DNA from 3 places in the Caballeronia sp. LZ035 genome. Region 1 is predicted to be linked to each of the others. Evidence: predicted binding sites of a transcription regulator. Region 1 holds the regulator's gene; each other region holds the start of a gene.

Evidence for each region. Region 1 encodes FliA, which starts transcription of late flagellar genes. Its sites were predicted from a motif close to CTAAAGTTTNNNNNNNNNNNGCCGNTA; they were not measured.
Region 2: motA (flagellar motor stator protein MotA) is a predicted target of FliA. The motif match lies at 7,197-7,223, and genes of this name have one in related genera.
Region 3: motA (flagellar motor stator protein MotA) is a predicted target of FliA. The motif match lies at 1,723-1,749, and genes of this name have one in related genera.

Annotation. Positions count from the first base shown of each region.
Region 1 is NZ_JARUXS010000001.1:149,172-159,972, reverse strand. It holds gene QCE88_RS00790 (cytochrome b/b6 domain-containing protein) at 1-325, opposite strand, end outside; gene QCE88_RS00785 (PepSY domain-containing protein) at 343-606, opposite strand; gene QCE88_RS00780 (thiamine pyrophosphate-binding protein) at 685-2,409, opposite strand; gene flhF (flagellar biosynthesis protein FlhF) at 2,733-4,517, shown strand; gene QCE88_RS00770 (MinD/ParA family protein) at 4,510-5,427, shown strand; gene QCE88_RS00765 (RNA polymerase sigma factor FliA) at 5,446-6,177, shown strand; gene QCE88_RS00760 (GGDEF domain-containing protein) at 6,239-7,339, opposite strand; gene QCE88_RS00755 (aromatic ring-hydroxylating dioxygenase subunit alpha) at 7,552-8,544, shown strand; tRNA gene QCE88_RS00750 (tRNA-Arg) at 8,572-8,647, opposite strand; gene QCE88_RS00745 (c-type cytochrome) at 9,009-9,905, shown strand; gene QCE88_RS00740 (UvrD-helicase domain-containing protein) at 9,967-10,801, opposite strand, start outside.
Region 2 is NZ_JARUXS010000004.1:1,017,630-1,028,430, reverse strand. It holds gene QCE88_RS35115 (AraC family transcriptional regulator) at 328-1,146, opposite strand; gene QCE88_RS35110 (response regulator transcription factor) at 1,286-2,029, opposite strand; gene QCE88_RS35105 (MFS transporter) at 2,551-3,843, shown strand; gene QCE88_RS35100 (MFS transporter) at 3,966-5,429, shown strand; gene QCE88_RS35095 (hypothetical protein) at 5,559-5,726, shown strand; gene QCE88_RS35090 (hypothetical protein) at 5,816-6,088, opposite strand; gene QCE88_RS35085 (helix-turn-helix transcriptional regulator) at 6,214-7,059, opposite strand; gene motA (flagellar motor stator protein MotA) at 7,318-8,190, shown strand; gene motB (flagellar motor protein MotB) at 8,224-9,204, shown strand; gene QCE88_RS35070 (Nramp family divalent metal transporter) at 9,279-10,610, opposite strand.
Region 3 is NZ_JARUXS010000001.1:450,038-460,838, reverse strand. It holds gene motB (flagellar motor protein MotB) at 1-774, opposite strand, end outside; gene motA (flagellar motor stator protein MotA) at 815-1,675, opposite strand; gene flhC (flagellar transcriptional regulator FlhC) at 1,817-2,392, opposite strand; gene flhD (flagellar transcriptional regulator FlhD) at 2,412-2,735, opposite strand; gene QCE88_RS02170 (glycosyltransferase family 4 protein) at 3,454-4,518, shown strand; gene aqpZ (aquaporin Z) at 4,772-5,551, shown strand; gene QCE88_RS02160 (hypothetical protein) at 5,862-6,143, shown strand; gene QCE88_RS02155 (Cof-type HAD-IIB family hydrolase) at 6,238-7,077, opposite strand; gene QCE88_RS02150 (BadF/BadG/BcrA/BcrD ATPase family protein) at 7,182-8,111, opposite strand; gene QCE88_RS02145 (DNA-3-methyladenine glycosylase I) at 8,226-8,831, shown strand; gene QCE88_RS02140 (hypothetical protein) at 9,296-9,721, shown strand; gene QCE88_RS02135 (hypothetical protein) at 9,751-10,116, shown strand; gene rpsU (30S ribosomal protein S21) at 10,229-10,441, opposite strand.

The sequences.
Region 1 (10,801 bases):
CGAGCGCGAGAACCAGGCACCACAGCGTGAGCGCCATCAACGCGCCGAGCGGATTGTGCGAAAGATGGTGCATCGGCTGGCCGGCAGCCAGCGAACGCAGATACTCGACGAGATGCGTGCGCGTGGGCCACCAAGCCGAGAAGCGCGCGTGCCGGGACCCAATGAAGCCCCACACGAAGCGTGCGGCAACCAGTCCCGCCGCGCCATATCCGAGCAGCCGGTGAGTGGAGTCGGTCGGACCGAACAGATTCCAGAGGACGATGCCCGCGACGGCCCAGTGCGTGAGCCGCACCCAGATGTCCCAGACTTTCGTGGGCCTGGTCACGGGCGGAGACAGGACGCTTATTCCACTTCCGACTTCACGACCGCGAGCGTCTTCGTGTCGTAATAGATCTCGACCTTCTTGCCGTTCTTGTCGTGGCCGTAGATCTCGTAGCAGTTGCCATCGACCTTGAACTTGCGGATCTTGTAGCCTTCGCCCTCGAGCTTCGCCTTCGCGTCGGACTCCTTCATCCATTCGCTTTTTGGATGCGCCGTGCAATCCGCCTTCGCGAACGCCGCACCCGACAATCCCATTGCCAACGACAACGCCAGAATCTTCAGCATGACTTACTCCCGGTGGTTTTGGACGGGCTACTCTAGCGCCACCGGGAGCGCACCGCAAGCAGACTGAAAGTTTGTCCGCTAACGCTTGCCTTGCTGGCGAATGTGTTCGAGCGTCGCGCCGGGCGTGCTCTGTTCCGCCGGAATGCGGATTTCGATCACGGCAGGCAGGCCGGAACGCTGCGCGCGCTCGAACGCGGGCATGAACTGGCTGGTCGTCTCGACGCATTCGCCGTGTGCGCCGAACGCCCGCGCGTAGGCGGCGAAGTCCGGGTTCGTCAGTCCCGTTCCGTGCACGCGGTTCGGATAGTGCCGTTCCTGATGCATGCGGATCGTCCCGTACTGGCCGTTGTTCACGACGATGAAAATCACCGGCAATGCATATTGCATGGCCGTCGCCAGCTCGTGGCTCGACATCATGAAGCAGCCGTCGCCCGCGAAGGCGATCACCGTGCGCTCCGGATACAGCGACTTCGCGGCGATCGCGGCGGGCACGCCGTAGCCCATTGCGCCGCTGGTGGGCGCGACCTGCGAGCGAAACTGCCGATACGAATAATGCCGATGCAGCCACGTCGCATAGTTGCCGGCGCCGTTGGTGAGAATGGCGTCGGCGGGAAGGGTCTGGGCGAGGTGGCGCATGATCTCGCCGAGCTGGACATCGCCGAGCATCGGGCGCGGCTCGCGCCATTCGAGATACGCGGCGTGTGCCGCTTCTGCCTCGCCGGCCCACGCGATGGAACGCGGCGGCGGCAGTGCGGCAAGCATCGCCGCGATTTCCGGCATGCCCGAGACGATCGGCAAATCCGCGTGATAGACGCGCCCGAGTTCCTCCGCGCCCTGATGTACATGGATCAGCGTCTGTTTCGGCTTCGGGATGTCGAGCAGCGCATAACCGCCCGTCGTCGATTCGCCCATGCGCGGGCCGAGCACGAAGAGCACGTCGGCGTCGCGCACGCGCGCGGCGAGCGCCGGGTTGATGCCGAGACCGACATCGCCGGCGTAGTTCGGATGCTCGTTCGACAGCGTGTCCTGATAGCGGAATGCGCAGCCCGCCGGCAACTGCCATTGCTCGACGAAGCGCGCGAAGTCCTGCGTGGCTGCTTCCGTCCAGCCGCTGCCGCCCGCGATCACGAACGGCTTCCGGGCGTTGCCGAGCAACTCGCGCAGGCGCTCCATCTGGGCCGGCGCGGGCGCGGCCGCCACGCGCTGGTAGCGCGGCAGCGGGGGAATGGCGGCAAGCGTCTCCGTCAGCATGTCTTCCGGCAGCGCGAGCACGACCGGTCCGGGACGGCCCGCCGTCGCGACGTGAAACGCGTGACTCAGATATTCCGGCACGCGGCGCGGGTCGTCGACCTGCGCGACCCACTTCGCCATCTGCCCGAACATGCGCCGGTAGTCGATCTCCTGGAAGGCCTCGCGGTCCATGTGATCGCGCGCGCACTGGCCGATGAGCAGCAGCATCGGCGTCGAATCCTGAAACGCGGTGTGTACGCCGATCGACGCGTGCGTCGCGCCCGGCCCGCGCGTGACGATCGCCACGCCTGGACGTCCCGTCAGCTTGCCGACCGCCTCCGCCATGTTCGCCGCGCCGGCCTCGTGCCGGCAGACGATGGTCTGGATCTGCGCCGTCTCGTCGTGCAGCGCATCGAGCACCGCGAGGAAGCTCTCTCCGGGCACGCAGAACACGCGCTCGACGCCGTGATGGACGAGCGCATCGACGACGAGACGAGCGCCGGTCGTCTGGCTTTCGGGCGAAGCGGGAGAAGCGGGAGAAGCGGGAGAAGCAGCGGAAGCGGCGGACGTCATGCGATGAAGTCTCCTTGAAGTGTCCGGAAACGCCTCGGTGCGATGCCGGAGAGGAGCCGGACGGTGAGCGACGTGCCCTCCAGCTTACGCGTCCGGGCGCGGCTTCGGCCACACGCCGTCCGGGAATATTTGCCGGCGGCGGGCGGGCTGTCTTGAAGCGCCGAGGTGTCCATCAGCCGAAATACCCCTTTTTCCCACCCTTTATCCAGCGATGGACCCAAGGGGAACTTCGCAATAATGGCTTCACTGAAAAGCGGGACCGGCAAGCAGGCAGACCGGTTCGCTCGCAACGATCGCCGTATCACACCTCATCGGGGGCAAGTTTGAACATTCGTAAATTCATCGGCGCGAACAGCCGTGACGCATTGCGCCAGGTTCGTGAAACGCTCGGTCCCGATGCCGTGGTGTTGTCGAATCGCACGCTGGACGACGGTTCGGTCGAAATCGTCGGGGTGGCGGACAGCGATATCGCTTCGATCTCGCCCGCCGCGAAGGAGCAGGCGGTGCGTTCGGGCGGCGCGTCACGCGCGGCACTGGCCGCCGCGGCGGCAGCGATTCCGGTGAAACAGCAGGCAGCCACGAATCCCTACGTGAACGGCGACGTGTTCTCCTCCGTGTTCGGCGCAAATGCCGACGACGAAGACGACTTCGCGTCCTCCACCGACGACACGTCCCGCACAATGGCCGACACCAACCCGTGGCTGATCGAGCACGCGAAGCGCCTGGCCCAACAGGCGTCGCTGCCGTCGAACCGCCCGCTTACGCCGTCGGCGGCGATTGCACGCGGCATGGGCGTGCCGGTGACGACGCTGTCGCAGGCGCCGGTCGAGTCGGACGAAACGGAAGTTGCCAGGTACGCACTGCGTCAGCAGCAGTCGGTGCGAGCCGAAGCGACGCAGCCGGTCAAGCAGCCCGCTGCGCAGCAGAAGATCGACACCCCCGACTGGGCGCGCGAAGCCGCGCAGGTCGCTGCCCGGCGCGCCGCGCACAAGATCAACACGAGCGCGCCGCACGCCGAGACGCCGGCGCCGAGCGCCGCGCCCGCCACGCCGGAAAGCGTCTTCGAAGGCTTGCCCGCGAATGCGGCGGCGGTCGTGACGGAAGCGATCCGGGCGCGCATGCAGCAGGTCGTCAACGACACGGTGATGAACGAACTCTCGTCGATGCGCGAGATGATGGAAGAGCACTTCGCCGGCCTGATGTGGAGCGAGCGCCAGCGTCGCAACCCGACGGGCGGCGCGCTGACCAAGCGTCTGTTCTCCGCCGGTTTCTCGGCGCAACTCGTGCGCATGGTGATGGACAACATGCCGGAGATGGAAAGCGTCGAAGGCGCGCTCGAATGGGTGCAGCAAGTCCTCGAAAGCAACATTCCGGTGATGGACAGTGAAGACGCGCTGATGGAGCGCGGCGGTGTGTTCGCGCTGATGGGCCCGACGGGCGTCGGCAAGACGACCACCACGGCGAAGCTCGCGGCGCGCTGCGTGATGCGCTTCGGCGCCAGCAAGGTTGCGCTGCTCACGACCGACAGCTACCGGATCGGCGCGCACGAGCAACTGCGCATCTTCGGCAAGATCCTGGGCGTGTCGGTGCATGCGGTGAAGGACGCCGCCGACCTGCAACTGGCACTGTCCGAACTGCGCAACAAACACATCGTGCTGATCGACACGATCGGCATGAGCCAGCGTGACCGCATGGTCTCCGACCAGATCGCGATGCTGTGCGGCGCGGGCCATCCGGTGCAGCGCATCCTGCTGCTCAACGCGACGAGCCACGGCGATACGTTGAACGAAGTCGTGCAGGCCTACAAGAGCGCGCCGGACCAGCCGCCGCTCGCGGGCTGCATCCTGACCAAACTCGACGAAGCCACCAATCTCGGCGGCGTGCTCGACACGGTGATCCGCTACAAGCTGCCGGTGCATTACGTCTCGACCGGCCAGAAAGTGCCGGAGAACCTGTACGTCGCGAGCAAGCGTTTTCTCATCAAGAGCGCGTTCTGCATTCCGCGCGACGGTTCGCCGTTCGTGCCGAGCGACGACGAAGTGCCCGCGCTGCTCTCCGCGCTGTCCGCGCGTGCGTCGACCGACATGCATGGGGTGCACTTTGGATAAGTTCGTGCTCGACCAGGCAGAAGGTCTGCGACGGCTCCTCACGCGAGCCGGCTCGCGGGTGGTGGCGGTCGTGGGCGGCCCGGCGGGAATCGGCTGCACGTCGACGGTGGTGAACCTCGGCGCGGCGCTGTCGGTGCATGGCAAGGACGTGCTCGTGATCGACGAGCACCGCAATTCGGCTTCGGCCAGTCGGCTCGCCGGCATCGAAGATGCGGGCGCGGCCGCTGCCGTGATGACCGGCCGCAGCACGCTCGCGGAAGCTGCCGGGCGCACGCCGTTCGGTTTCTCGCTGCTCGCGGCGCCGCGTGACGAACGCATCAGCCACGATGCCGCGCAATGCCGCGCGTTGCTGGACGGTCCGGCGGACATCGTGCTGATCGACGCGCAGATGGACCGGTATGGCGCGCTCTCGTCGCTCGCGGCGCAGGCGCATGACTTTCTCGTTGTGACGCGGGTGGCCGCGTCGGCGATCACCGAGGCGTATGCGTGCATGAAGCGTCTGCACTACGCCCATGCGATCGGCCAGTTCCGCGTGCTGATCAATCACGTGCAGAACCCGGCCGATGCGGCGGTCGCGTTCGACAACCTGTCGGGCGTCGCCAGCCGGTATCTGGCTGTGTCGCTGGTGCAGGCGGGATATGTGTCCGAGGATGCGCGCGTCGCTCGGGCAAAGGAACTCTCACGCTGCGCAGTCGAAGCGTTCCCGGCCACGGCCGCGGCACGCGACTACCGCGCGATTGCGGCGGAGCTCCTCCACTGGCCGATGCGCCCCGCGCCGTATGCGCGTGCGGTGAACGGCCAGGCGGACGCGCGAATTCCGGTTGGCGACTCTGAGCAGGGCGGGCGGGAGACGGCGCATCGTGCGACCGCGCTTCACGAACTGGCCATGAGCAGTACGGCGTCGATGTGATCAAGATAGGTGACCAAGATGTATAACGCCCAAGGCAAACTCTCACAGTCCGAAACGCTGACGAAATATGCACCGCTCGTTCGCCGGCTGGGGCTTCAACTCGTCGCCAAGATGCCGGCGAGCGTCGATCTCGACGATCTCATCCAGGCCGGCATGATCGGCTTGTTGGATGCGGCCGGCCGCTACAAGGAAGATCAGGGCGCGCAGTTCGAAACGTATGCGAGCCAGCGGATTCGCGGCGCCATGCTCGACGAGCTGCGCGCCAACGACTGGCTGCCGCGCAGCATGCGAAAGACGTCGCGCGAGGTGGAATCGGCGGTGCACAAGGTCGAGCAGAACCTCGGCCGTTCTGCGAGCGAGACGGAGATTGCCGAGCACATGAAGATGCCGCTCGACGAGTACCAGTCGATGCTCCAGGATCTGCACGGCGCGCAGTTGATCTATTACGAAGACTTCGACCGTTCCGCCGATGACGAGCCGTTCCTCGACCGCTACTGCGTCGACCGTTCGGATCCGCTGTCCGCGCTGATGGACGACAGCCTGCGCGGCGCGCTGATCGAAGCCATCGACCGGCTGCCGGAACGCGAGAAGCTGCTGATGAGCCTGTACTACGAGCGCGGCCTGAACCTGCGCGAGATCGGCGCGGTGATGGAAGTGAGCGAGTCGCGCGTGTGCCAGCTGCACAGCCAGGCCGTGGCGCGTCTGCGCACGAAGCTGCGCGAGCAGGCCTGGACCGGCGCCGAGGCGTGATGCTCGACGTTTGATGCTTGACGTTCGACACCGATGGCCCGCAGCGATGCGGGCCATTTTTCTAGCTGGTTTCGAAGTCGTGGGTTTCGGCGAACACGGTCTTGCCGGCGCCCAGACTCTTCGCGCGATACATCGCGCGGTCGGCGGCGCGCAGCACGGTATTCATGTCGGACTGGCGCGCGATCGTCGCGCCGGACAGCAGGCAGGCGCCGATGCTCGCCGATACCGATACCGTCCGTTCCTGCACCGACGTGATGGCGGCTAGCGCCGAATGGATGCTGTCGGCCACGGCGAGCACTGCCGACCGGTCGCGCATCTGGTGGGCGAGCACCACGAATTCGTCGCCGCCGAGCCGGGCGATGGTGTCGGTCCTGCGCAGGCGCGTCTCGAGCTGATGCGCGAACGATTGCAGCAGCACGTCGCCGACAGCGTGCCCGTAGGTGTCGTTCACTTCCTTGAAACCGTCCAGGTCGATCAGCAGCAGGGCCGTCGCGTCATCGCCGTCATGGCCGGCGGGTGGCGCGGTCATCGCCCGGTTGACGATCTTCTCCAGCGCATAGCGATTCGACAAGCCCGTGAGCGGATCGGTGGATGCCTGGCGCGCGAGATCCAGATTGAGCTTGCCCAGCCGGTCGACCAGCACGCTCAGATACACCGATGCCCCCAGCACGCTCAATCCCAGGCCGATCGCGACCGGCAGGTTGGCATGCCACCACGGTTGTACGAGACCGAGCGCGATCACCACGATGAGCGCCGTCGCACAGGACACCGCGAGCGTGCGCTTGCCATACCGGCATCCCGAACCGATCAGGAACCAGAACATCACCCAGATGAGCGGCAGCGCGCTGGCGCCGCCGGCCGCGAGCGCGAGTCCGAGCAAGGCTTGATCGGCGATGGTCGTAAGCGTGAGGCGCGTCAAGGACATGGCGCTCGCACGGCTCACGACGAACAGCGTCAGGGCACCGTAGGACACATAGAGGGCGACGAGCCGCACGACCATCGAGGCATCGTGTGACGGGCGCCACCACTCGAACAGGCCATACGCGAGCAGCACCGCAGCGCCCATCCAGACCCGAAGCGTGGCCTGCTCCCGTTCGGGACTCCGGTGCCCGGACCCGATAAAAGCCTGGATCCGGCGTGCCGGTTGATGCGCCTGCTCCATATGAACCCCTGGATGGTGATTTCTTGCTGTTATGGTGTGTTGCTGTCTCGTATGTGCGGCCCCGTCGCGGGAGGCGGTGTGAAAGCGTTGCATCGGGTTGCACCGTCGCGCGACCCGCTATTCTGCTACTTTTTGCGATTTCGCTGCAGGTTGGGTTGGGGCGAACGCGGTCTTGCGAATCTTCCCTGTCTTCCTGCTTACGGCTGATGACAATGCACAACAACGCTTCTTCCCTGCAAGGCGAATGGCTGGCGGTCTGCAACAGTGAAGACGTGCCGGAGGGCAAGGCGCGAGGATTCCTCGTCGCGGATGAGCGCATCGTCGTGTGGCGGGACAGTCTCGGTGCAGCGCATGTGTGGCGCGACTACTGTCCGCATCGCGGGGCGCAACTGTCGCTCGGCTCGGTAACGCGCGACTGGATCACGTGTCCGTATCACGGCTGGCGATATGACATCGAGGGGCAGTGTCTGCATATCCCGTCGAATCCCGCACTGCGTCCGCCGAAACGAGCCTGTGCGACGACCTTCGTCAGCGAGGAGCAATACGGCGTTGTCTGGATGTGTTTCGGCGCGCCTGCGTATGCGCTCGATTTTTATCCGGAAGCCAACGTTCCTGGCGGGCGCCGCATCAATCTCGCGCCGCAGACGGTGAGGTCATCGGCACCGAGGGTGGTCGAGAATTTTCTCGACATGGCCCATTTCTCTTTCGTGCATGCGGGGATTCTGGGCGAGCAGGCGCATACCGAGGTGCCCGATTACGAAGTCGTTCCAGTCGATGGCGGTCTCGAAGCGCGGCAGTGCCGTTACTGGCAACCGGCCGGCATGCCGGGGCAGGGCGGCGGCGCGATCATCGACTATGTGTATCGCGTCAGGCGGCCGTTGATCGCGAGTCTCACGAAGATGGCAACGGGCGGGCAGGGTGCGCTGCACATCATGCTGGTGGCGTCGCCGGTGTCGGAGACGGAAACGCGGGCGTGGCTCGTCTCCATTCATGAAGATGACGCGACGCACAGCGATCAGGAACTGGTGGACTTCAACATGGAGATCCTGATGCAGGACACGCCGATCGTCGAATCACAATGGCCGAAGTGCTTGCCGCTGGCGCTCGATGCGGAACTGCATCAGAGGTGCGACCGGATGTCGGTGGCTTACCGTCGATGGCTGGCGGAGTTGCAGTTTGGGTGGGGGACGACGGGTGGGGTGTAGCGGCTGCGCTGGGGAACGACAGCGACTTGGTGCGCCCGGCTGGGATCGAACCAGCAACCCCTGCCTTCGGAGGGCAGTACTCTATCCATTGAGCTACGGGCGCATCGGCGGTGGGCTGTTGAACAAGGCAAGCGGCCCAAAGAAAGCCGGCAGCCAGGCCCACGCGAATCCGAGAGGATACCTGTTTTCCCTGACCCCGTCCATCGCGCGGCGCTGCAAACTCGATGCCTACTTGTTCGGCCAAGGTTCGGCCGAGGTTCGGCCAAGCATCACACGATTCGGGTAAACGCCCGTCCGGTCACGCTGCCGCCCTGTGCCGCCGCTCGAACGTTCCGTCTATAATCGACCGAGCCTTTCCCCACGGCTTGTCTCGGCGCAAGGTCTGAGCGCCCAGGCAATGCATGCGGTAGCTGTCACGCTGTCACTGAACCGACTCACACCAAAAAACGGGAGACGAGACAAGCATGAGCGAAGCACCCCACGGAGCCCCGATCAAGACGCCCGGTCAACTCATCGTCGCGATCATTGCGGGATTCGCCATTCCCGTCGCCATCATCATTCTGCTCGCCGTCTATGTGAACAACTCGACGCGCACCGGCGCAGGCACCGATATCGAAGCCTCGGTGAACGAGCGCATCGCGCCCGCCGCCCAGGTTGATGTCCGCGACGCCAACGCCCCGCGCGTCTACAAAACCGGCGAGGAAGTCTTCAAGGCTGTCTGCTCCGCCTGTCATGCCGCCGGCACCGCCGGCGCGCCCAAGTTCGGCGATGCCGGCGCGTGGGCGCCGCGCATCAGCGAAGGCTACGACACACTGCTGCACAACGCGCTCAATGGCAAGGGCGCGATGCCCGCACGCGGCGGCACGAATCCCGACGACTACAGCGACTTCGAAATCGCGCGCGCGGTCGTGTACATGGCTAACGACGGCGGCGCCAAGTTCGCGGAACCCGCGCAACCGGCGCCGGGCGCGGCTGCGAACGCAGCCAGCGCACCGGGCGCAGCCGCACCGGCAGGCGCGAGTTCCAACGAGAACGCACAGGCCGCGGCCGCCGTCGCTGCGCTGGCATCGGTGCCGCAGGCCGCACCGGCTCCGGCCGCCGGCGCCCAAAGTGCCGACGCCGCGCAAGCCGGCAAGGCGCTCTACGAGCAGGTCTGCCAGGCGTGTCACGCGGCGGGCGTACTCGGCGCACCGAAGTTCGGCGACAAGGCCGCATGGGCGCCGCGCCTGAAAGAGCCGATGGACACCGTCTACAACTATGCGCTGCACGGCAAGGGCGCGATGCCGCCGAAGGGCGGATCGAACGCGCCGGACGCCGACGTCAAGGCCGCCGTCGATTACATGGTGAACGCGTCGAAGTAAGGCCACGCCTCAAGAAAAAACCCCTGCGCACGCGAGTGTCGCAGGGTTTTTTTTGAAAAGCTCAGCTCTTCTGCAGCATCGCCTTCAGCATCGCCATCCGGTCCTTCGGCGACAGCGGCGCTTCTTCGGCAGTCGGCGGCGGCGCGTCGTCGAGCAGCATCTCGGGAATGAAGCGCGACGGTTCGCACACCACCGTCTCGCGCGCCCGCTTGCGCTTCTTGCACCAGTTCAGATGCAGGCTGCGCTGCGCCCGCGTGATCGCGACGTACATCAAACGGCGTTCTTCCTCGATGCGCGCATCGTCGACCGGCGTATCTTCGTCCGAGGCGCCGCGATGCGGCATGATGCCCTCCTCGACGCCCACCAGGAACACGTGCGGATACTCCAGCCCCTTCGACGCATGCACCGTCGACAGGCGCACCGCATCCGGATCCTCTTCCTTGCCTTCGAGCATCGACATCAGCGCGACGGTCTGAATCAGTCCGAGCAGGTTCTTGCCTTCGTCGGCGAGACCGTCGGCGGTGTCGAAGCCAGTCTGCTCCGTGCCTGGCGCGGCCTCAGGCTTGGTGCCCTTGCGCTTCAGCCATTCGAGGAACTCGAGCACGTTCTGCCACTTCGACTGCGCCTGCCGCTCATCGTATGCATCGTAGAGATACGACTCGTAGTGAATGGCCTCCATCATGTCATCAAGGACTTCGCTGGCTGGATCGCGCGCGGCGCGATCGGACAGCCGGCGAATCCACTCGCAGAACGTGCGCAGCGGCTCGACCTGCCGCGCCGACAGACGCGCCTCGATGCCGCCCATGAACACCGCCTCGAACAGCGACACCTTCGCCGCGCCCGCGAACGCGCCCAGTGCTTCGAGCGTCGTGTTGCCGACACCCCGGCGCGGCGTC
Region 2 (10,801 bases), on a different contig from region 1:
TCACGCGACGGTCTCCTTGACTCGCCGCATCGGGCGCTCCGCGAACACGCGGTGCGCCTTGTTGACACGAAAACGCGGCGGGAATTCCGAACGCACCGCTATTTGAGCCGCGCGTGCGCCGGTGCGGAACGCCTCGCGGTTGGTGGCCACCCCCGGAATCCCTCATGCGGCTGTGGCGAGCCTGTTCGAGCAAGAAGCGGACCGGTTTGTCCCGGACAGCCCGCAAGCGCCCATCTGGCGGGCCTGAGCGCCGGTTCAGCACCGGTCAGCGCGCGCCGGATCCGCACGACCATGTAATTCAGGGAACCGCCCTACCCCAATTTCCCGTCAGACTTTTGGGTCGTGCTGCGAATCGGGGCGCATTGTGCCTGATTGCAGCAATGCGCGGTATTCGGACGGCGTGATGCCGACCGTCGCCTTGAACTGGCGCGTGAACGCGCTGTGATCCGTATAGCCGCACAACGCCGCGACATCCGTGACCTTGTCGTCCTGGGAGACGAGCAGCGCGGTGGCGGCGTCGAGCCGGGTTTTCAGCAGCACTTGTCGCGGCGTCAGGTGAAACACCTTGTGAAAATACCGCTCCAGCTGCGCGATCGACATATTGGCCATTTGCGCGAGTTGCCGCATGTTGAGCGGCTGGACGTAGTTCTCCTGGATGTGCCGGACCACTGCGGCAAGCCGGCTATAGGCGGGATGCGTGCCCTCGGCCGCCTGCAGGTCGCGCGATATGCCCGCCAGCCCGACGATCGCGCCCTGGCTGTCCAGCAGCGGCTGCTTGCAGGTCATGCACCAGCCCGGCTCGCGGCCCGGGTAGAGATGCAGTTCGAGCTGGTCGATCAGCTGATGCCCCTGCGCGATGATCGCCTGGTCCTGCGCGGTGTAGATGCGGCCGAAGCGGCGGGGAAACACTTCTTCGGCGGTCTTGCCGAGCAGCGCCGTCTTGTTGTCCTTGTAGCCGCAGCGCCGCGCGAGCGTGCGGTTGACCATCGCATAGCGCGCGTCGCGGTCCTTCACGAAGAACACGATGTCCGGCATGGCGTCGAACACCGGCGCGAGCTGCGCGAAATGCCCGAGCATGTCGGCAAGCGTGGATGCCGGAGGGCGCGCGATGAAGGTCTCGCTCGATTGGGCTGCCGTGCTTGTCATGCGTCGTGGTGTTGGGGCGGGTTGCGCGTGATGATCCTGGCGCCCGATTATAGAAGCGCCCCGCTCCGAAAAAAATGCGTGCCGCCCCCACGATGCGCCACGAAGCAGCGTGACCACCACGACAACGACGACCTGGCCGTCAGGCGGCGATCTGCGCGGCGGCGGAATCAACGCGCTCGTCGCCTCTTCCCTTGCCGTCGTCGTACAGATGAAGCAGCCGGTATCCGCTCTTGTAGACCGGCTGTAGCCGGAAATTGTTGACCGGCTCAATTTCGAGCGCGAGCCGCAGACGCGACACGTGGCTATCGATGGTCCGCGTGGTTTCGCGGAACTCGCGTCCCCAGACCATCGCGAAGATGTGATCGCGCGACAGCACGCGGCCGATGTTCGAGAAGAACAACTGCGCCAGCCGGAATTGCGTGCCGCTCAACTGCACCGGCTTGCCGCGCACCGTGACGATCTGCTGGCGGGCGTCGAACCGATACGGGCCGATTTCGAGGCAGGCGTTCGACGTGGTCGGATAGGCGCGCCGCAGCAGTGCCTCGATACGCGCACCGAGTTCGCCGGGACGGATGGGATAGACGACGTAATCGTCCGCGCCGGCGGTGAGCGCGCACACGACGTTGTGCTCGGCGCCGTCCGGCGTGGCGAACAGCACGGGCACGCGCTCGCCGAAACTGGAGCGCACGGATTTGAGCAGATCCAGCCCGCACAGGCCGGTGGAATTCCAGTCGAGGATCAGCAGATCGACCGTGGAGCGCGACAGGGCTTTAGACAGCACGAGGCCGTCGCCAAAAGTCACGCAGGTATGGCCGAGTCGCTTGACGACGTCGCTGACGAGATTTCGATAACTCGGATCGGTTTGCAGAACGGCGACGCGCATGGTGTCTTACCTGATGAGTCCAAGGGACATGGAGCGGATGCGCGGGTAAGGGCATCCGCCGGGCGTCTCGTCGAAGGGAGGAGACGGGCGCTTCGAACTCGGCATTCTGGGCAAGCACGCGCCGCTTTCCCATCGGACTCGTCTGAATTGTCAATGCATGTGTCCGACCATGAGGACAGTCTCGTGCCGTCTTATGCGCGCAACCTCTGCAAAAAATAGAACGGCATTTCGTTTTTTCAGTCGCGTGCATCCTGTAACATCGCGCGTCTGGCTTTTCAGTCCCCGCTTCCGCCGTTTTACCGAGACGTCGCGTAGCAAGCTGCGCCGCGGCTCTCCGTCGCTTCCCGCAGCGCGGATGGACGGGCGGCGGCTCTCGACTCCGCGCCTGTCCGGTCATCGGCGTCTTCCACACCCGGATCCGCCGCGCGCCCATCCGGCGCACCCGACCCCTCCCGCATCGGGCACAGCCTCGCCCTGCCCGCGCGTCACGCGTGGTCTTTTCACTCACGGGTTTTCTTTCGATGCAGGCAACACCTCTGTCCGACGCCCCGCGCGCGGCCAGCCGCGCCCTCACGCGTGGCGACTACAAGACGCTCACGCTCGCCGCGCTCGGCGGCGCGCTCGAGTTTTATGACTTCATCATCTTCGTGTTCTTCGCACCGGTGATCGGCCAGCTGTTCTTTCCGCCGGCCATTCCTGACTGGCTGCGCCAATTGCAGACTTTCGGCATCTTCGCGGCGGGTTATCTGGCGCGTCCGCTGGGCGGGATCGTCATGGCGCACTTCGGCGACCTGCTCGGACGCAAGCGCATGTTCACGCTCTCCGTGCTGCTCATGTCGGTGCCGACGCTGCTGATGGGCCTGCTGCCCACGTATGCGTCGATCGGCCTGATGGCGCCGGTCCTGCTGCTCCTGTTCCGCGTGATGCAGGGCGCGGCGGTGGGCGGTGAAGTGCCGGGCGCATGGGTGTTCGTGTCGGAACACGTGCCGGCGCGGCACATCGGCTATGCATGCGGCACGCTGACGGCCGGCCTGACGGCGGGGATCCTGCTCGGTTCGCTGATCGCGACCGGCATCAACAAGGCGTTCACGCCGGCCGATGTCGCCAATTTCGGCTGGCGCCTGCCGTTCCTGCTGGGCGGCCTGTTCGGGCTCTGCTCGGTCTATCTGCGCCGCTGGCTGCACGAAACGCCGGTTTTCGCCGAACTCAAGCTGCGCAAGTCGCTCGCGGCGGAGCTGCCGCTCAAGGCCGTGATCCGCGACCACGGCCGCGCCGTGATCGTCTCGATGCTGCTCACGTGGATGCTGTCGGCGGCGATCGTCGTCGTGATCCTGATGACGCCGACGCTGTTGCAGAAGCAATTCCACCTCGCGCCGGCGACGGTCCTGGTGGCGAACTGCGCCGCGACGCTGTTCCTGACGATCGGCTGCGTGCTGGCCGGCGCGATCGCGGGGCGGATCGGCGCGGGCAAGACCATTTTCATCGGCGGCCTGGCACTGGCGGTGTCGTACTGGATGCTGTTCCGCGAAGTCGCCGTCGATGCCTCCGCGCTCCTGCCGTGGTATTCGGTCGCGGGCTTTTTCGTCGGCGTGATCGGCGCGATTCCGTTCGTGATGGTCAAGTCGTTCCCCGCCGCCGTACGCTTCTCGGGTATTTCGTTTTCGTACAACGTCGCGTATGCGGTGTTCGGCGGATTGACGCCGATCGTCGTTTCGCTGTTCATGAAGTCGAGCCCGCTCGCGCCGGTCTGGTATGTCGCCGCGCTGTGCGTGGTGGGCGCGCTGACGACGCTGTTCATCAAGCACGCGCGTTAAGTTAGGGCTTTACTCGAAAAAATGGCGCACCTGCTGACGCAGTGCGCCATTTTTACGCCTGGATTTTCACGTTTCAGGCCAGGCCGAAACATCGAACGCGCCACGCGCCTACGATAAGCGGCATGAACTCGAACCTTTCCTCTTCCTCCACGCACCTGTCCGGGCGACAAAAGCTCGTCGTGACCGCGACCAGCGTCGGTTTTGTCGTGTCGCAACTGGACGTGTCCATCGTCAATGTCGCGCTGGCGAGCATTGGCCGCGATCTGGGCGCGAGCGTCGCGAGCCTGCAATGGACCGTCGACAGCTACGCGCTCGCATTTTCCGCGCTGATGCTCTCGGCCGGATCGCTCGGCGACCGCTTCGGCGCGCGACGCATGTTTCTCGGCGGACTGCTGCTGTTCGGGCTGGCGTCGCTCGCGTGCGCCTTTTCCGTCGATGCGCCGCAACTGATCGCCGCGCGCGCCGCGCAGGGCGTCGGCGCCGCGGCGATGCTGCCGAACTCGCTGGCCTTGCTCAATGCGGCGTGCGGCCACGATCAGCGGCTGCGCGCCCGCGCGGTCGGGCTCTGGACGGCGGCGGGCGCGGTGTCGATTGCGTCGGGGCCGATCGTCGGCGGTGTGCTGATCGCGGCCTTCGGCTGGCGCAGCATCTTCTGGGTGAATCTGCCGGTCTGCGCGGCGGGCATCGTGGCGACGATGCTGTGGGTGCGGGCCACGCGGCCGAAGGACGCGAATGCGCGCGGTCTGGACCTGCCGGGCCAGACGCTCGCCATCGTGGCGCTGGCGGCGCTGGTGGGCGCGGTGATCGAATGGCGGCCGCTCGGGATCGCCCATCCGCTCGTGTGGGGCGGACTTTTGCTCGCGCTGGCGGCGGGCGGCGGATTCGTCGCGATCGAACGCAGAAGCGCGTCGCCGATGCTGCCGCTCTCGCTGTTCGCCGAGCGCACCTTCAGCGCAGCGGTGGTCTTCGGTATCGGCGTGAATCTCACCTACTATGGAACGGTGTTCATTCTGAGCCTGTACCTGCAACGCGTGCTCGGCCATACGCCGCTGCAAACGGGCCTGGCGTTCCTGCCGCTGACGGGCGGATTCCTCATCTCGAACCTGGCGAGCGGACCGGTGGTCGCGCGCTTCGGCTCGCGCGGTCCGATGATCGCGGGCGCGCTGCTCGACGCCGCCGGTTTCGCCGCGCTCTGTTTCGTCGATGCGCACACGCCCACGGCCGCCCTGCTCGTGCCGTTCCTGCTGATTCCCTCCGGCATGGGGCTCGCGGTGCCCGCCATGACGACCGCCTTGCTCGGCACCGTCGGCCAGCAGCGCGCGGGGACGGCATCGGCGGTGCTCAACACGGCGCGACAGGCGGCGGGGGCGATCGGGGTCGCGGCGTTCGGCGCGCTCGCGGGTCACGGGGACGGCGCAGCGGGCGCGGCGCATATCGTCGATGCCGTGCGCTGGTCGGCCGGCCTGTCCGTCGCGATCCTGCTCGGCGCGGCGCTGGTTGCGCGTCAGGTGAGCAATCCGTCGGAGACGGACAAGGACCATCCGTCAGAACGCGCGCGTAACGCACTTTCCGAAACTGCTGATTGAACGCAGTCATTGAGACGTACCGGTCAGCGGGTACGCCTGTTGCAACGATCAAGCAAGACGCTCAGGGCGGACAGGATCGAAAGCAAGCTGCCCTGGAGCATGAAGCCATCTACCCTCAAGGAGAAGCTGATGTCGACGCTGCCCCGTTCCCCCGAAGAGCCGTACGAGCCGGATCCCGACGAATTGTTCGATCCGGACGCGGCGCCGAACCCCGACGATCCGGACATGCCCGACGGCCCGGATTCCGCCACGCCGATGGTGCCCGCCGATCCGAAGAACGGCGAGCCGCGTTTGTAGCGCCTGGCGTCTCCAGCATTACAAAACAAAGCCCTCGCGGTTCGACGAACTGCGCGGGCTTATCCGTGTGAAGTTGGCTGCCGTGAAGCCTAGAGACTCGTGGTCTGCACGGCCCCGGTTTCGAGTGCGCGCTCGATGAGCGCCTCCTGCTGGGCCTTGCGAACGGCATCGGCCACCAGCGACGCGGGCGCTTCCACTTCCGCCTTGATCGTGCCGATGATGCCCTCGGCCTGAACGATCACCAGCGACTCCGCCGAATCTGCCCGGCTGATAATGACGCGCGGCGGGCCGCCGCCGTCCGCAATGCTTGCGCAGAACTGCATGCTTTGCCCGCCGATCACTTGCTCGAATGTTTGAATCATCGCTATCTTCCGCGTTGGTTGGACAAAAGCTCACCAGGCTCGGGTTGCACAGCCTGCCTTCCTCTCATTGATCCGCTTGCCCGCACTAGGTTCCATTCTGTAAGCCCGTGCGCGCCGGCGCAAGCTTAGCGTCGTGCTTCGGCAAGCCGGCCGAGAACGGCGGCGGTGGCGTCGTCGGCGGGAAACAGGGCTTCGATCGCGAGTTCAGACAAGGTGATGTCGACTGGCGTGCCGAACACTGTGGTCGTGCTGAAGAACGACAGCATGCCATGCGGCGTGCGCAGGCGCAGCGGGACGACCACCGGATCGGGTTCGTGGCGCGTGGGCTGTGGCGCATGAGCGTGCGCCGGCGCCGGATAGGCCTCGAGTTCAGCGTGCAACGCAATCAACACCGGATCGCCCGACACCTCGACCTGCCGATGCAGCCGCGCGAGCAGATGCGCGCGCCACTCGGTCCAGTTGTCGATGACGCCGGCAAGGCCGCGCGGGTGCATCGAGAGGCGCAGCGCGTTGACCGGCGGCGTCAGCAGGGCGGCGTCGGCGGATCCGATCAGTGGCGGCAGCGCCGCGTTGGCTGCGACGATGTTCCAGTGGCGGTCAATGGCAAGCGCGGGAAACGGCTCGTGCCCCTTGAGCACCAGTTCGACGGCGCGGCGCGCGCTGGCCATGTGCGGATCGGCCAGTGCGCGCTCGCGATACATCGGCGCGTAGCCTGCCGCCATCAGGAGCGTATTGCGCTCGCGCAGCGGCACGTCGAGCTGTTCGGCGAGACGCATCACCATGTCCCGGCTCGGCAGCGCGCGCCCCGACTCGACGAAGCTCAGGTGCCGCGTGGAAACATCGGCCTCGCCGGCCAGATCGAGCTGGCTCATGCGTCGTTTCTGGCGCCATTCGCGCAGCAGCGCGCCGACGGTGGCGGTCGGGCCGGCGCGCGCCGGATCGGCAAAAGCGGGGGCGAAAGTCGAGTTCATGCGAACGATCTTAGTCGAACCGGATGCGCGCGTTCCATTACCTGGCAGGTCATCGCGACGCCCCCGCTACGCGAATCGCACGCGACGTAACATTTACGCCGCAAACATTTGCGCAGAAAAACTTGCACCGGCCACCCTTCATTTCCGCTTCTTACCGGCCGTTAAGTGCCAAGAATAAGCGAACAATGTGTCGCGAGCCGTGCGCGTCTTCAGGCAAGCACGCACGGCCCGCGGCGCGCGGAAAACTGCGGAGAAATCATGTTTGTCATCATCGGATGGGTGTTGGTCATCGGCTCGGTGATCGGGAGCTTCATCGGCGTCGGCGGCCACCTGGCCGCGCTCGTGCAGCCGTTCGAGCTGCTGTGCATTTTCGGGGCGGCGATCGGCGCATTCGTCGTGTCGAATCCCACCGCGACGCTCAAGAAAACCCTGCAATCCATCCCGAAGGCGTTCAAGGGCGGCGGCTATACGAAGGAGAAGTACGTCGCGCTGATCGCGCTGCTGTACGAACTGCTTCAGAAGGCGCGCAAGGAAGGCATGATGGCCCTCGAAGCCGACGTCGATGCCCCCGAATCCAGCCCCTTGTTCCAGAAGTACGAGCACGTGATGGCCGATCATCATCTGCTCGACTTCATCGTCGACTATCTGCGCATGATGTCGGCGGGCAATGTCAACGCGCTCGAGATGCAGGACCTGATGGACGAGGAACTCGAAACGCATCACACCGAAAGCGCGGTCGCGGCCAACGCGATCCAGAAGATGGCCGATGGCCTCCCCGCGTTCGGTATCGTCGCCGCCGTGATGGGCGTGGTGCACACGATGGGCTCGGTGGGCGCAGCGCCCGCCATTCTGGGCGAGATGATCGCGGGCGCGCTGGTCGGCACGTTCCTCGGCATTCTGCTGGCGTACGGCTTCATCGGCCCGCTCGCCGATCTGCTCAATGCAAAGGGCGCCGCTGAGGCAAAGCCGTTTCAGTGCGTGAAGTCGGTGCTGCTTGCTTCGATGAACGGCTATGCGCCGACTGTTGCAGTCGAGTTCGGCCGCAAGGTGCTGTTCACGGCGGACCGTCCGAGCTTCAAGGAACTGGACGACGCGGTGCGCGCAACCAAGATGCCGAAGTCGGCTTCGTAACCCGCACGCGCACGCAAGAAGGAATTCACTCTCATGGCTGAGAAACCGTCACGCGATCCGCTGCAGTCCGTGCTCGCACCTACCGTGGTCGTGAAGCGCAAGAAGAAGGCGCACGGACATGGGCATCACGGCGGCGCGTGGAAGATCGCCTACGCCGACTTCGTCACCGCGATGATGGCGTTCTTCCTGTTGATGTGGCTGCTCGGGTCCACGTCGAAGTACGACAAGGAAGGCATCGAGCAGTATTTCAACACGCCGTTGTCGGCGCTGTTCGGCAATGATGGCGGCGCGTCCACGCATACGAGCGTGATTACCGGCGGCGGTCAGGATCTGTCGAGCACGCGTCCTGGCGAAGGCAAGAAGAGCCAGACGCAACCGGTGCCGCAGACCATCGCGCGCGCGGCTGTGGCGATGGAGGATCTGCAGAAGCTTCAGCAGCTGAAGCAGAAGCTGACGGCGTTGATCGAGCAGACCCCGGCGTTGCGTGCATTCAAGGATCAGATCCGGATTGCGATTACGAGCGAAGGCTTGCGTATCGAAATCGTGGATTCGCTCAATCGGCCGATGTTTGCTTCCGGTAGCTTCAGGCTCGAAGGTTATGTGACCACGATTCTGACCAACATCGGGGCTTCGCTGAACGACGTGGAGAACCGCGTGTCGATCGCGGGACATACGGATGCGGTGCCCTACTCCGGTGGTCAGGCCGGGTATTCGAACTGGGAGCTGTCGAGCGAACGCGCGAATGCGGCGCGGCGCGCGCTGGTGGCCGGGGGGATGAAGGAAAGCAAGGTGCTGCAGGTGCGCGGGCTGGCTGACGTGCTGCCGCTGAACAAGGATGTGGTCGATGAGCCGACTAATCGGCGGATCAGTATTCTTGTGTTGAACAAAGCTGCGGAGCAGGCGTTCTTCAAGGACGGCGGGCGCACCACGGTCGATCAGGGGCAACCTGTCGAGGCTGCGATTCCGGCAGCGGTGGCGGCGAAGTCGAATGGGGCGGTGAGTGTGGTGAAGTAACGCGTTGGTCAACGGGCCCTCGCATGAGGCACACGTTCGGAGTGTGCTTCGCGGGCCCTTGAGCAAACTCATTGTCACCCCACCCACTCCCCCACCGTCTGCACCACGAGCCACACATTCGCGGCGCTGATCACGACAAACAACCCCCACGCAACCGCCTTCATCCACCGCGCGTTGACGAACTCTCCCATGAGCCTTCGATCGCTGGTCATCCGGATAAGCGGATACAACGCGAACGGCAATTGCAGGCTTAAAACAACCTGACTGGCCACCAGCAACTTCCCCACGGCCCCATTCCCCAGCCAATAAACCCCGATCAGCGCCGGAATCAACGCCAGCGCGCGGGTAATGAACCGCCGCTGATAACAAGGGATCTTGAACCTCAAGAACCCTTCCATGATGACTTGCCCGGCGATGGTCCCAGTAAACGTCGAACTCTGCCCGGAAGCGAACAGCGTCACCGCAAACAAAACCGCCGCCAAGCCCGTACCCACGATCGGCGCAAGCAGCTTATAAGCGTCCTCGATCTCCGTCACCTGCGTATGCCCGGTAGCATGAAACGCCGACGCCGCCAGAATCAAAATCGCCGCATTGATCATCAACGCGAGAATCAGCGACACGATGGTATCGAGCCGTGAAAGCGTGATCGCGGAGCGCAGACTCGAGCGGTCCCGCTCGACCACCCGCGTCTGCACGATGGAAGAATGCAGATAAAGGTTATGCGGCATCACGGTCGCGCCGAGAATGCCGATGGCCAGATAAAGCGGCTCCCGCTGGCTCAATGCATGGATCGAAGGCACGAGCCCCGCCGCCACCGAAGGCCAATGCGGCTTCACGAGCACCAACTCCACCACATAGCCGATCCCGATTGTCGCGATGAGCCCCAGCATGATTGCTTCGAGATCGCGAAAGTTCTTGCCCTTCAGTCCGAGCACGATGAGCGTGTCGAATGCCGTCAGCACGACGCCCCAGATCAGCGACACGCCGAATAGCAAATGAAACGCGAGCGCACCGCCCAGCACTTCGGCCAGATCACAGGCAATGATCGACAGTTCCGCCAGCACCCATTGCGCATTCGCCACGGGTTTCGCATAGCGTTCGCGCGACAACTGCGCGAGATCTTTCCCCGTCACGATGCCGAGCCGCATGGAAAGAACCTGCAGCACCATCGCCGCGAGGCTGGACAACACGACGACGAACAACAGCCCATAGCCATAACGCGATCCGGCTTCGATATCCGTCGCCCAGTTCCCCGGATCCATGTAGCCGATGGAGATGAGCAAGCCGGGCCCCGCGAATTGCAGCAGCTTCTTCCAGAGCGGCGCACCGGCCGCCACGGCTACGGAGCCTTTGACTTCGGAAGGACAGAACGGCGCGGTGGCCGTGGTCGGCAGATTGAACGGCAATTTATCGATCCCCGCTGCGATGCTTGATTGAACCCGGTGCGAGCAGCCTCGCCAAGCCGGCGAGTCTATCACCGGTCTTCCCGCTTTACAGACCACCACCCTGCTGCCTTCAACGCCCCTTCACCGCCTATACGACACGCATTCCAATCTGACGAAAGCGCCATTTGAACGCCAGCATGTCGTCACCACCC
Region 3 (10,801 bases), 300 kb from region 1:
GCGCATCACCTTGACTTCGTCCATGCCGCCCGCGACCAGCTCGCGACGCGACGCGTTAGCCCGGTCCGCCGACAGCTCCCAGTTGCTGTAGCCCTTCTCGCCGCCCGCGTATTTCACGGCGTCGGTATGGCCCTGCACGACGATGCGGTTCGGCACGTCGTTCAGCGTCCGGCCGATCTCGCGCAGGATGTCGCGCATGTAGGGCTGCACGGCGTTGCTGGAGAGCGCGAACATCGGGCGCTTCTGCGTATCGACGATCTCGATGCGCAAGCCCTGCTGCGTCGCCTCGATGCGGATCTGCTGCTTGAACTGGCGCAAGGTCGGATTGGCTTCGATGGCGGCCATCAGCTTGACCTGGAGATCGTGCAGACGGGCCTGCTCGCGGCGTTCGAGTTCGCCTTGCGCGGCCTTGAGCAGTTCCTCGTCGGTCGTGGACGACGCGCGCTGCGCAAGCCGCGTGCTGCCTTCCGAGCGGCGCGCGGCGCCCGGCTCCTCGCTGGAGATATCGCGGCCGCCGCCCATCAGGATGCTGTTGTCCATGCCGACGGTCTTGCCGCCGACCATCGCCGCCTTGAGCGGCATGTTGAAGTATTCCGCGATGCCGCGGCGCTGCACCGGCGAGGTCGAGGAAAGCAGCCACATGAGCAGGAAGAACGCCATCATCGCGGTCATGAAGTCCGCGTAAGCGAGTTTCCAGGCGCCGCCGTGATGACCCTTGGCACTCTTGCCGACGACGCGCTTGATGAAAATGGGACGTTCGCTGTCGTTGCTCATGGCTGAGTCCTGACCGATGGATCGTGCGCAAAGCGTCGCATCACTTCGCCTTGACCCGGCGCACGTGTTCCTCGAGTTCGGAGAACGACGGACGTTCGGTCGAGAACAGCACCTTGCGGCCGAACTCCACCGCGATCGCGGGCGCGTAGCCGTTCAGGCTCGCGAGGATCGTGACCTTGATGCACTGGAACATCTTGGTCTGCTCGGCCACGCGCTGCTCGGCCACGTTGGCGAGCGGCCCGATGAAACCGTATGAAAGGAGAATGCCGAGGAAGGTGCCGACCAGCGCCTGCGCGATCATCTCGCCGAGGATGGCGGGCGGCTGATCGGCCGAGGCCATGGTGTGCACCACGCCCATCACGGCCGCGACGATGCCGAACGCCGGCATCGCGTCGCCGACCTTGGTCAGCGCGTGCGCGGGCGCTTCGCCCTCGACGTGATGCGTTTCGATTTCCTCGTCCATGAGGCTTTCGATCTCGAACGCATTCATGTTGCCGCTGACCATGAGACGCAGATAGTCGGTCAGGAATTCGACGACGTGGTGATCCGCGAGAATCTGCGGGTACTGGCTGAAGACCGGGCTCTTGGACGGATCCTCGATGTCGCCCTCGAGCGCGAGTGTGCCTTCCTTGCGGGCCTTCGCGAGCAGCACGTAGAGCAGGCCCATCAGCTCCATGTACATGCCCTTGTTGTACTTCGCGCCCTTGAAGAGCGTCGGGATGACCTGGATGGTCGCCTTGATGGTCTTGACGTTGTTGCCGAGGATGAATGCGCCGACGCCCGCGCCCGCGATCATCAGGATCTCGACCGGCTGCATCAGCGCGCCGAGGTGTCCGCCTTCGATGGCATAGCCGCCGAACACGGACAGCAATGTCACGAGCGCTCCAACAAGAATCAGCACAGTCGAGTCCTCACGTTTTTGATGCGGTAAGACCGCCGTTAGGTGGTTTACGGCACTCGACTGGAAAACTTTGATGGCGCGTCCGAGCCGCCGGCAAACGTTGAAACCCACGCCGCAGAACGGCTTCGGGCGCGTGCGGCGTCAGGCCGCAAGGCTCCGCGGGGGCTCCGCCAAGGCGGCCGCTGCCTGCGTCTTGCGCGTCTTGCCGGCACGTGACGGCGGCTGGCACAGTCCGCAGACATAGCCCGCGCGCAGTTCGTACGCATGCGCGACGAAACGTCCGCCGCAGCGGGTGCACGCGTTGGTCTGGAGCATGCCGGACTCGAAATAGCGGACCAGCGTCCATGCGCGCGTGAGCGAGAGCACGGGTTCGTCGCCATATAGAGCGGCGTGTTCGAGATAGAGCCGGTAACTCTTCACGATCGCCTGGATCGTGCTCTGCGTGCCGTCGGCGCCGCCGTGTTCGTCGATGAAACGATAGATGCCGTGGAACAGCGACGAATGGATGTTCGGCTGCCAGGTCATGAACCAGTCGGTCGAGAACGGCAGCATGCCCTTCGGCGGCGATGCGCCCTTCAGCTCCTTGTAGAGCTTGATGAGCCGGTCGCGCGACAGGCTCGTCTCCGCTTCGAGCAGTTGCAGGCGCGCGCCGAGCTCGATCAGTTCGATCGCGAGCGTGATCTCGCGGACTTCCGCCACTACGCTTCGGGTCGCCATCGGCCGTTCGCTTCGTGCGTCAGCCGATCTGCGCGACGGGACTGTCGGCCAGCAGGATCGCCGCGTGCGCCTGCGTGAGCGCCGCGCTCTTGTCCTTGTCGGCCAGCGACGAAAGAATGGTGTGGTCGTCGAAACGGAAGCGGCACAGCAGATGGCTCGACGACGCCACCTTCACGGCCTGGGCGAGCGTGAGCGAGGACAGCACCTGTGCCACCTGCTCGGACAGGCCGAGCCGGTACATCGCCGAGACGCGGTCTTCCTGCAGAAGACGCTGGGCGAGAAGCACATACGACAGATTCACCTCGCGGATTTCCACGAGCGTACTCGTAGCGCTGTTCGTCATCTTTTTCCCCGAATCGTTACGTGGCTGGTCAGGCCGGCGGGGGAACGTTTGCTCGGTTCGCGACAGACGCGGCGAAACCGGCCCCGCACGTGTTCTCTTGTGCCAGACGATTGTCGCCGATGCTCGAAGGCGCGGCTGTCGGAGAACGTGTCCGAAGCATCGCAGGATTTCAAGGAGGTTTCGTGTAGGAATTTTTCCTACACGGCGCGAAAACGGGTCGTCGCGCACCCGTGGATGCAAGAACCGGATATCGGCAGCTATTCGTCTGACTTAATGGAGGTTCAACAAGTTTATGCGGTGTGAAGGCATGCCAGCGTCAGTCGAAAGTCCGGTTCGGTGCTCGGGAACGCGCCGTGCTATACACTGCCGCGCGGTCATTTTTCCGGATGTGTGATTCGTCTACATTGCTGACAACACTGCAATTTCTGACTTCGTAACAGCGTTTGTTTCGTGCTGTAACAACGATAAGCGATTGAAAAATGACGTGAAATGCCGCTCTCGATCCCGATAATGAGCAGTAAGGGATAACCCGGTCGCGATGTAATCTTCATCCCCGGGCCGATCTCGGGCGGCGTCTTACCTGCGCGGCCCGCCCGAAATGGCATGTGTTGAGCGCTCGACCGGAGCGTGACTGCGATGCCTCAAATCGCCTTAACCGGCATGGGTCCTGAGCCTGACGCGAAAGCGCCCGCTCTGCCCGAAACAGGAGAGTCACGTTATGCGAATCGCACAAATTGCACCGTTGCACGAAGCAGTACCCCCGAAGTTCTACGGCGGCACTGAGCGGGTGGTGTCCTACCTGACCGACGCACTCGTCGATCTTGGCCACGACGTCACCTTGTTCGCCAGCGGCGATTCGCAAACCAAGGCGACCCTGGAAGCCGCATGGCCGCGCGCTCTGCGTCTGGATCCGACGATCCGCGACGCGCTCGCGCCGCACATGCTGCTGCTCGAAACCGTCCGCCGCCGCGCGCACGAGTTCGACGTGCTGCATTTCCACCTCGACTACATGCCGTTCCCGCTGTTCACGCAACTGGATACCCCGTTCGTGACGACGCTGCATGGCCGTCTCGACCTGCCGGAACTGCAGCCGATCTTCAACACGTTCACGAAGGCGAACGTGATTTCCATCTCCGACAATCAACGCGGACCGCTGCCGCAGGCCAACTGGCTAAACACCGTGTATCACGGTCTGCCGAACGAACTGCTGACGCCGCAGCCGCACAAGAAGCCGGAATACCTGGCGTTCCTTGGCCGTATCTGCCCGGAAAAGCGTGCCGATCTGGCCATCAAGATCGCGGCGCAAAGCGGCCTGCCGCTGAAGATTGCCGCCAAGGTGGACAAGGTCGACCAGGAATATTTCAAGAGCACGATCGAGCCGCTGCTGTCGCAGGCGAATGTCGAGTTCATCGGGGAGATCAATGAGGCGCAGAAGCCCGAGTTCCTGTCGGGCGCGAAGGCCCTGCTGTTCCCGATCGACTGGAACGAGCCGTTCGGTCTGGTGATGATCGAAGCGATGGCCTGCGGCACGCCGGTGATCGCGTTCAATCGCGGTTCGGTGCCCGAGGTGATTGACCATGGCGTGACCGGCTTCATCTGTGAGGACGTGCAGGGCGCCGTGGGTGCGTTGCAGCGTCTGGACGAACTCTCGCGCACCGAGATTCGCGCACAGTTCGAACGCCGCTTCAGTTCGCAGACGATGGCGCAGAATTACGTCGACAGCTACACCGCGATGCTTCAGGCCGCCAAGCGCCCGGTGCTGCGTCAGGTCGCCGTCGGCTAAGCAGCGTTGCCACCTTTGCGGTCTTCGGTGACCGCAGCAAAAACCGCCCTTTTGGGCGGTTTTTTTTCGTCCGTTGTTTGTTGCCAAGCGCTCGGCCGAACAATCCTAAAATTCTTCATGACGTGGTGAATTCGCCGATTTATCAATCAATTTTTACAATTTGCAAAAGAAAGCGCGCTTAAACTGCGCTCGACGCGCTCATTAAGTGCGCGTTTCGAAACAGCGGCAATTCACATTTCAGGAAGGCGGAAACATGAATTTATCGAAACGTCTCGGGGCCGAAATCTTCGGCACGTTCTGGCTGATCCTGGGCGGCTGTGGAAGCGCCGTGCTCGCCGCCGCCTTCCCCGAGTCGGGCATCGGATTCGCCGGTGTCGCGCTGGCATTCGGTCTCACGGTGCTGACCATGGCTTATGCGATCGGCCACGTGTCCGGTTGCCACCTGAATCCGGCGGTAAGCATCGGCCTGGCAACGGCGGGGCGTTTCCCGGTGCGCGATCTCGTGCCGTATATCGTTGCCCAGGTGATCGGCGCGACCTTGGGGGCGTGGGTTCTTTACCTGATCGCCATCGGCAACCCGAGTTTCGATTTCACGCTGAGCGGCTTTGCTGCCAACGGCTTCGGCGAGCATTCGCCGGGACATTTCACGATGGTCGCCGCGCTGATCTGCGAGATCGCCATGACCTTCTTCTTCGTGTTCGTGATCCTCGGCGCTACCGACGAACGGGCGCCGAAGGGCTTCGCGCCGCTCGCCATCGGCCTCTGCCTGACACTGATCCACCTGGCGTCGATTCCGGTGACCAATACGTCGGTCAATCCCGCACGCTCGACGAGCCAGGCGTTCTTCGTCGGCGGCTGGGCGCTGGATCAGTTGTGGCTGTTCTGGATTGCGCCTATCGTCGGCGCGATCATCGCAGGGCTGGTCTATCCCTCGCTCACGCGTCAGGCATCCCGTGAAGACCCTCTAAAGGTTCACAGCGGCCCGGGCACGGTGGGTTTTCCTCTGGCAGAGACGGCCCGCGAGGCCGAATGACGGGCTGTTTGCCGAGATGTTGCCGAGCTTTTGAGACGCTAATCGGCGTCGAATGATTAAACCGGCGCGACAAATGTAATGCCGAATTACGAAGCATGCTTATGATTTGTCGCGCCGTTAAGTTCCTGCTGCAGACCGCATGCGCGTGAAGCCCATTTGACGGGGCTAACACGGATGCGGTCCGAATCACCGCGTTTCTTTTCTCCTTACTTCGTCCTTGCATACGGTAACAAGTCGTCGAAGCGTGTAAGACGCTGCGCCCGTACATTGGACTCATGCGACATACACGTCGCCTTCAAGGAGAAACACAATGAAGCGCATCGTCACTCACATGCTCGTCGCCGCCGGTCTTGCCATGGGTGCAGTCGGCGCAGCTCAGGCTCACAGCGATCTGCACATCGGCGTGTCGCTCGGCGCGCCCGCTTATGTGGCCCCGGCTCCCGTTTATGTCCGCCCGGCTGCGCCCGCCTACCGCGCGCCGTACTACCGTCATGAAGCGCCGCGCTGGCATGACGGCCGCGACCAGGGCCACTGGAATCGCACCGGCTGGGATCATCGTGGCTATGGCAACAACTGGGGACATCGCGGCTAAGCACGCGCGTGATCCGCGTGCGGGAGACCAATAAGGAACGACGGGCGGCTGGATCACACCAGCCGCCCGTTTTGCATTTTGCTCAGTCCGGCGCTCAGTCCTGTGAGTCACCCGGCGACGCCAGTTCGTCACGAATCTCGAACAGCTTGCGCAATTGATGCGCAACCCCTGCCTCGAAATTGTTGCCGACGCGCGGCACATCGGGCAGCCGCTTGATGAGGTCAGGATTGGCGTTGTTCATCATGAACGGATGCCCTGCGGTTTCGAGCAGATCGATGTCGTTCATGTTGTCGCCGAATGCAACACATTGCGACGGATCGATGTCGAGCCGTTCCAGAACGTAACGCAGCGCGCGGCCCTTCGAGACGTCGAAGGTCATGACTTCGAGACAATCCGGCAACGAATACGTGACATACAGCGAGTCGCCGAACTCGCGTTCCAGGTTAGCCGCGGTTTCCTTGAGATCCGCCGGCTCGCCGATGTACAACACCTTCGCGATGTTCTCACCGTCGTGCTCGCGCAGATCCATCACTTCGTACTTGAATCCCGAATCCTGATGGAAGACCAGCAGTTCGGGCGCATGACGGTCGATCAGCCAGGCGTCGTCGGCGAACAGATTGACGATGACGCGCCCATGCGCACCCGCGACCTCCGGCTGCACGAGGCGTCGTACGGCGGCCGGGTCGAGATCGCGCGAATAGATGCGCTGATCGCCCGGCGCATGCACGCGCGCACCGTTCGACGTGATCAGGTACGCGTCAACGCCGAGCACGTCGCGAATGCCGGCGACATCGCGATAATGCCGTCCCGTCGCGATGACGATGGGCACGCCGCGCGCCGCGAGCGTGCGCACGGTTTCGGCGGTGAAGGGGTCGAGCTGATGGTCGCTGTTGAGAAGCGTGCCGTCGAGATCGGTAGCGATGGCCGAGTACATACCTGCCTTGGTCGTAGGCTCAGGCGCCGGGTGCGCCGCGTACGCGATGCGCGCGCCCCGCGCGGAGCGATGAGCGGCGGGAACCTGCCGCGAAGTGCGCCATTTTATCGTGCCGGGTCCACGGCTTCTTCGGACCCGGCCGCCGCCCGGCGTGCCAGTTCGAGCGCGCCCGCTGCCGAATCGGCACGCGGCGCGCGCATCCGCTCGCGCAATCCCACCGGCACGAACGGCTCGTACGGAACAGCGAGCCCGCCGCACAAGGCAATGGGCAAGGCGCCGTGCGGATCGAGCGCAGCCACGAGCGTTTCGATCTCGTGGCCGGCCTGCTCGAGCAGCCATGCGGCGCCAGGGTGGTCGCGAAAGGCGAAGACGGTGGGCGCGAGCGTGGCGTAAGCGGTCTGGTTGGCGTTGCACAGCCACACGACGAGACTGTCGCGATCCGTCGCGCCGGTTCGGGCAAGCAATTCACGGGACCAGCCGTCTTCCGCTGCCCGGCCGTCGAGCACGCGCTGCAAATGAACCACTGCGCGCAGCCCGAGCCAGGCTCCGCTGGCCTCGTCGCCGCTCGGAAAACCGTAGCCGCCCGCGATGTGGCATACGCCGGCCTGGTCCAGCGAGGCCGCGATGCTGCCCGTGCCCAATGCGACGATCACGCCGGGTTCACCGCCATGTGCGCCGACCACGGTGGTATAGGCGTCGCTCTCGATGCGCAACGCGCGCACTTCGGGCGCAGCCGTAAGGAAGGCCGCCAGCCAGTCGGCGTTGTTCACGCCGGCGAGGCCGCAGCCGAGCGAGCAGGCACGCCAGTCGAACGGCAGCGCCGCGCTGGCGAAGGCGCTGCGGCACGCGTCCTCAATGGATTGCCACGCCCGCTCGACGCCAAGCCCGAGGCCCGACGGTCCGCCGCTGGAACGTGCAAGCTCGACGCCATGCGCGTTGGCGAGGATCACGCGCGTACCGCTGCCGCCGCCATCAATGCCGAGCAGAAAGGCGTCCGTTGCCGGGAAGGAAGTCATGGTCGAAAAGGAGTTCATGAGCGCCAGCTTACCGGCCGCGGCGGACTGCGCCAATTGGCCGAATGGACGAGGTGGCGAGACAAGAACGTTCCGCTATGCTGACGCGATCTTGATGACCACCGGAAACCGCACATGGCAGACACCCAACCGGCCCGCTGCGCGTGGGCCACCACCGACGCGATGATCGACTACCACGACCATGAGTGGGGCGTGCCGTCCCACGACGACCAGCATCTGTTCGAGATGCTGGTGCTCGAAGGCGCGCAGGCGGGGTTGTCCTGGTCGACCATCCTCAACAAGCGCGAGGGCTACCGCACCTTGTTCGCGCATTTCGACATCGGCCGTGTGGCGCGCTTCACGGACCAGGATGTCGAGCGGCTCGTGCAGGACGCGCGCATCGTGCGCAATCGCGCGAAGGTTGCGTCGGCGGTGCTCAACGCGCGCGCGGTCCAGCAGATTCAGCAAGAGCACGGCTCGTTCGCGGACTTCGTCTGGTCGTTTGTTGGCGGCGTCACCATCGATACCCCGCGCGACGCGAAGCACCCCACGCCCGCATCGACGGCTGAGTCGGATGCCCTGAGCCGCGCCCTCAAGCAGTACGGCTGCAAGTTTGTCGGTACGACCATCTGCTATGCCTTCATGCAGGCGACCGGCATGGTCAACGATCACGCAGCCGGATGCCTTGCCCGAACCTCTGGCAAGACCAAACGCAAGAGCGCGTCGCCCAAGTCGAAGTGAAGATCTTCGAACGCGGAGAGTTTTAGTTTTTTGGCCACGGTTTCGAGTGCGATTGCCCCATCCTAGGGAAAGTCCTGATGGAAGCGTGTTTTTTTGCAGTGAAGCACGCGCAAAACCCCGAACAGCAAGGCTTTTGACCGGGTTTTCCGCACTGCACGAACGTACGGTACGTGTAAAAATGGCGTCGTCGCGTGCGTTGGCGCACCTTTTTACCGGACCGAACCGTTATAAATGACGGTGTACGGATCGTTCATCGAGTGAAGCAATCCGACGCGAGCACACAGGGCGAAAGTGAGACCGAACGCCCAGGCCGGGAAGAGCGCCGTGTTCGAAGCTTGGCCGGAAGGCATCAGCGTTTTTTGATGTTGCTGAACATCGCAACAACGCCGCCGTTCCGGAGCAGCAGGTGCAGGTTCTCGAATTCAAACGCATGGCCGCTGCGCAGGGGCGCAGGGGAGAAGATCATGAAAAGCTTGAACTTCCTGACCCATCAGGAGATTTTCAACAGCGCCGTACAGCATCTGTTCCTGCAGGGACAAGCCGCATTGCTTCCGCATGGCGGCGGCGCCTATCGCGGCTACTGCGGCGGCTGCCCTGTCGGCCGGTTCATCCGGCCACGCGACTACGTCACGGCGATGGAGGGCGTGCCCATCCGCTACATCGCAAAACCACCCGAGCATGTGCCGGCCTACATGGATGTAGGCGTCGCGGCGCTCAAGCGCGCGCTGCTCCGTGCACGCATCAACGTGTTCGATCCCAATACCGTCGAATTGCTTTCTTGCCTGCAAAACGTGCATGACGTCTTCGGCAAGTGGGAATGGCGCGAGCGTCTCTCGTCGATCGCGCGTCAGTTCGGGCTTTCTGCCGAACTTCTTAAAACGGCTGCTTGAGTACGGTAGGTGCTGTGATGTTGAGCCCCATGAAGATGTTGAGCCCCAAGGACATTTACGAACGCGTCAGCACGCATCTGCTGACCCAGCGGGCGGTGTCCGAAGACGACAACGGTTCCTGCCGCCTGCGCAGCCCGGAAGGCCGCAAGTGCGCGATTGGTTCGCTCGTGCGTGACGACCTGTACGAGGCGGCGCTGGAAGGCGTCGGCATTTCCTACTATCGGCATGCGCAGGACGGCGAGCTGATGCGTGCGCTCTACGCGTCGAATGTGAATGCCTACGATCCCCATATCATCGATCTGCTGATCGAACTCGAACAGGTTCACGACGACGCAGACGTGGAAGAATGGCCGCATCTGCTGGCGGCGCTCGGCAAGCGTCACGCGTTCGTCTGACACACACCTCTTACACGCGTACACAAAAAAACGGCGGTGCGCCCTCACGGGTCGCACCGCCGTTTTGCCATGCAAGGCGAGGAATTACGGCTCCCCGACTTGCACGCGACGCTTAGTGCATCTTCTTCGGCAGCATCTGGCTGCGCAGGCGCTTGCGCAGACGCGCGACAGCGGCGGCTTTCTTGCGCTTGCGCGCGGTGGTCGGCTTTTCGTACGACTGGCGCTCGCGCAGTTCGGCGATGGTGCCGTTGCGCTCGATGGTGCGGCGGAAACGCCGAATCGCGACATCGAACGGCTCGTTTTCTTTGAGGACGATAGTGGTCATGTAAATCCTGGTTTGCTAAACGTATTTCTAAGCGCGCGACGATGAAACCGCCGCGCCCCGGCACTCCGATCGTCCACCGGACGCGGCACTGGATGACACCAGACAGCGCGGCGCAACGGACACGAGCAAAGCGGCCACGGAGGCCGGAACAGAGAGAGTTGGGATTCAGCCGCCGAAGCGGCATGCGCATTCGAAAGAACGACGTGAACGCGCGATTCGGAGCCGTTCGCCGCCGGATGTTGACATTGTCGCTTTGGACGTTGTCATTCGGAAGCGAAGGCAGAAAATCGGGCACATTTCTCGATTCGGGCGCGATGTTACCAGAACAGCGCGCCGCTGCCAACACCCTTTAACTGCCCA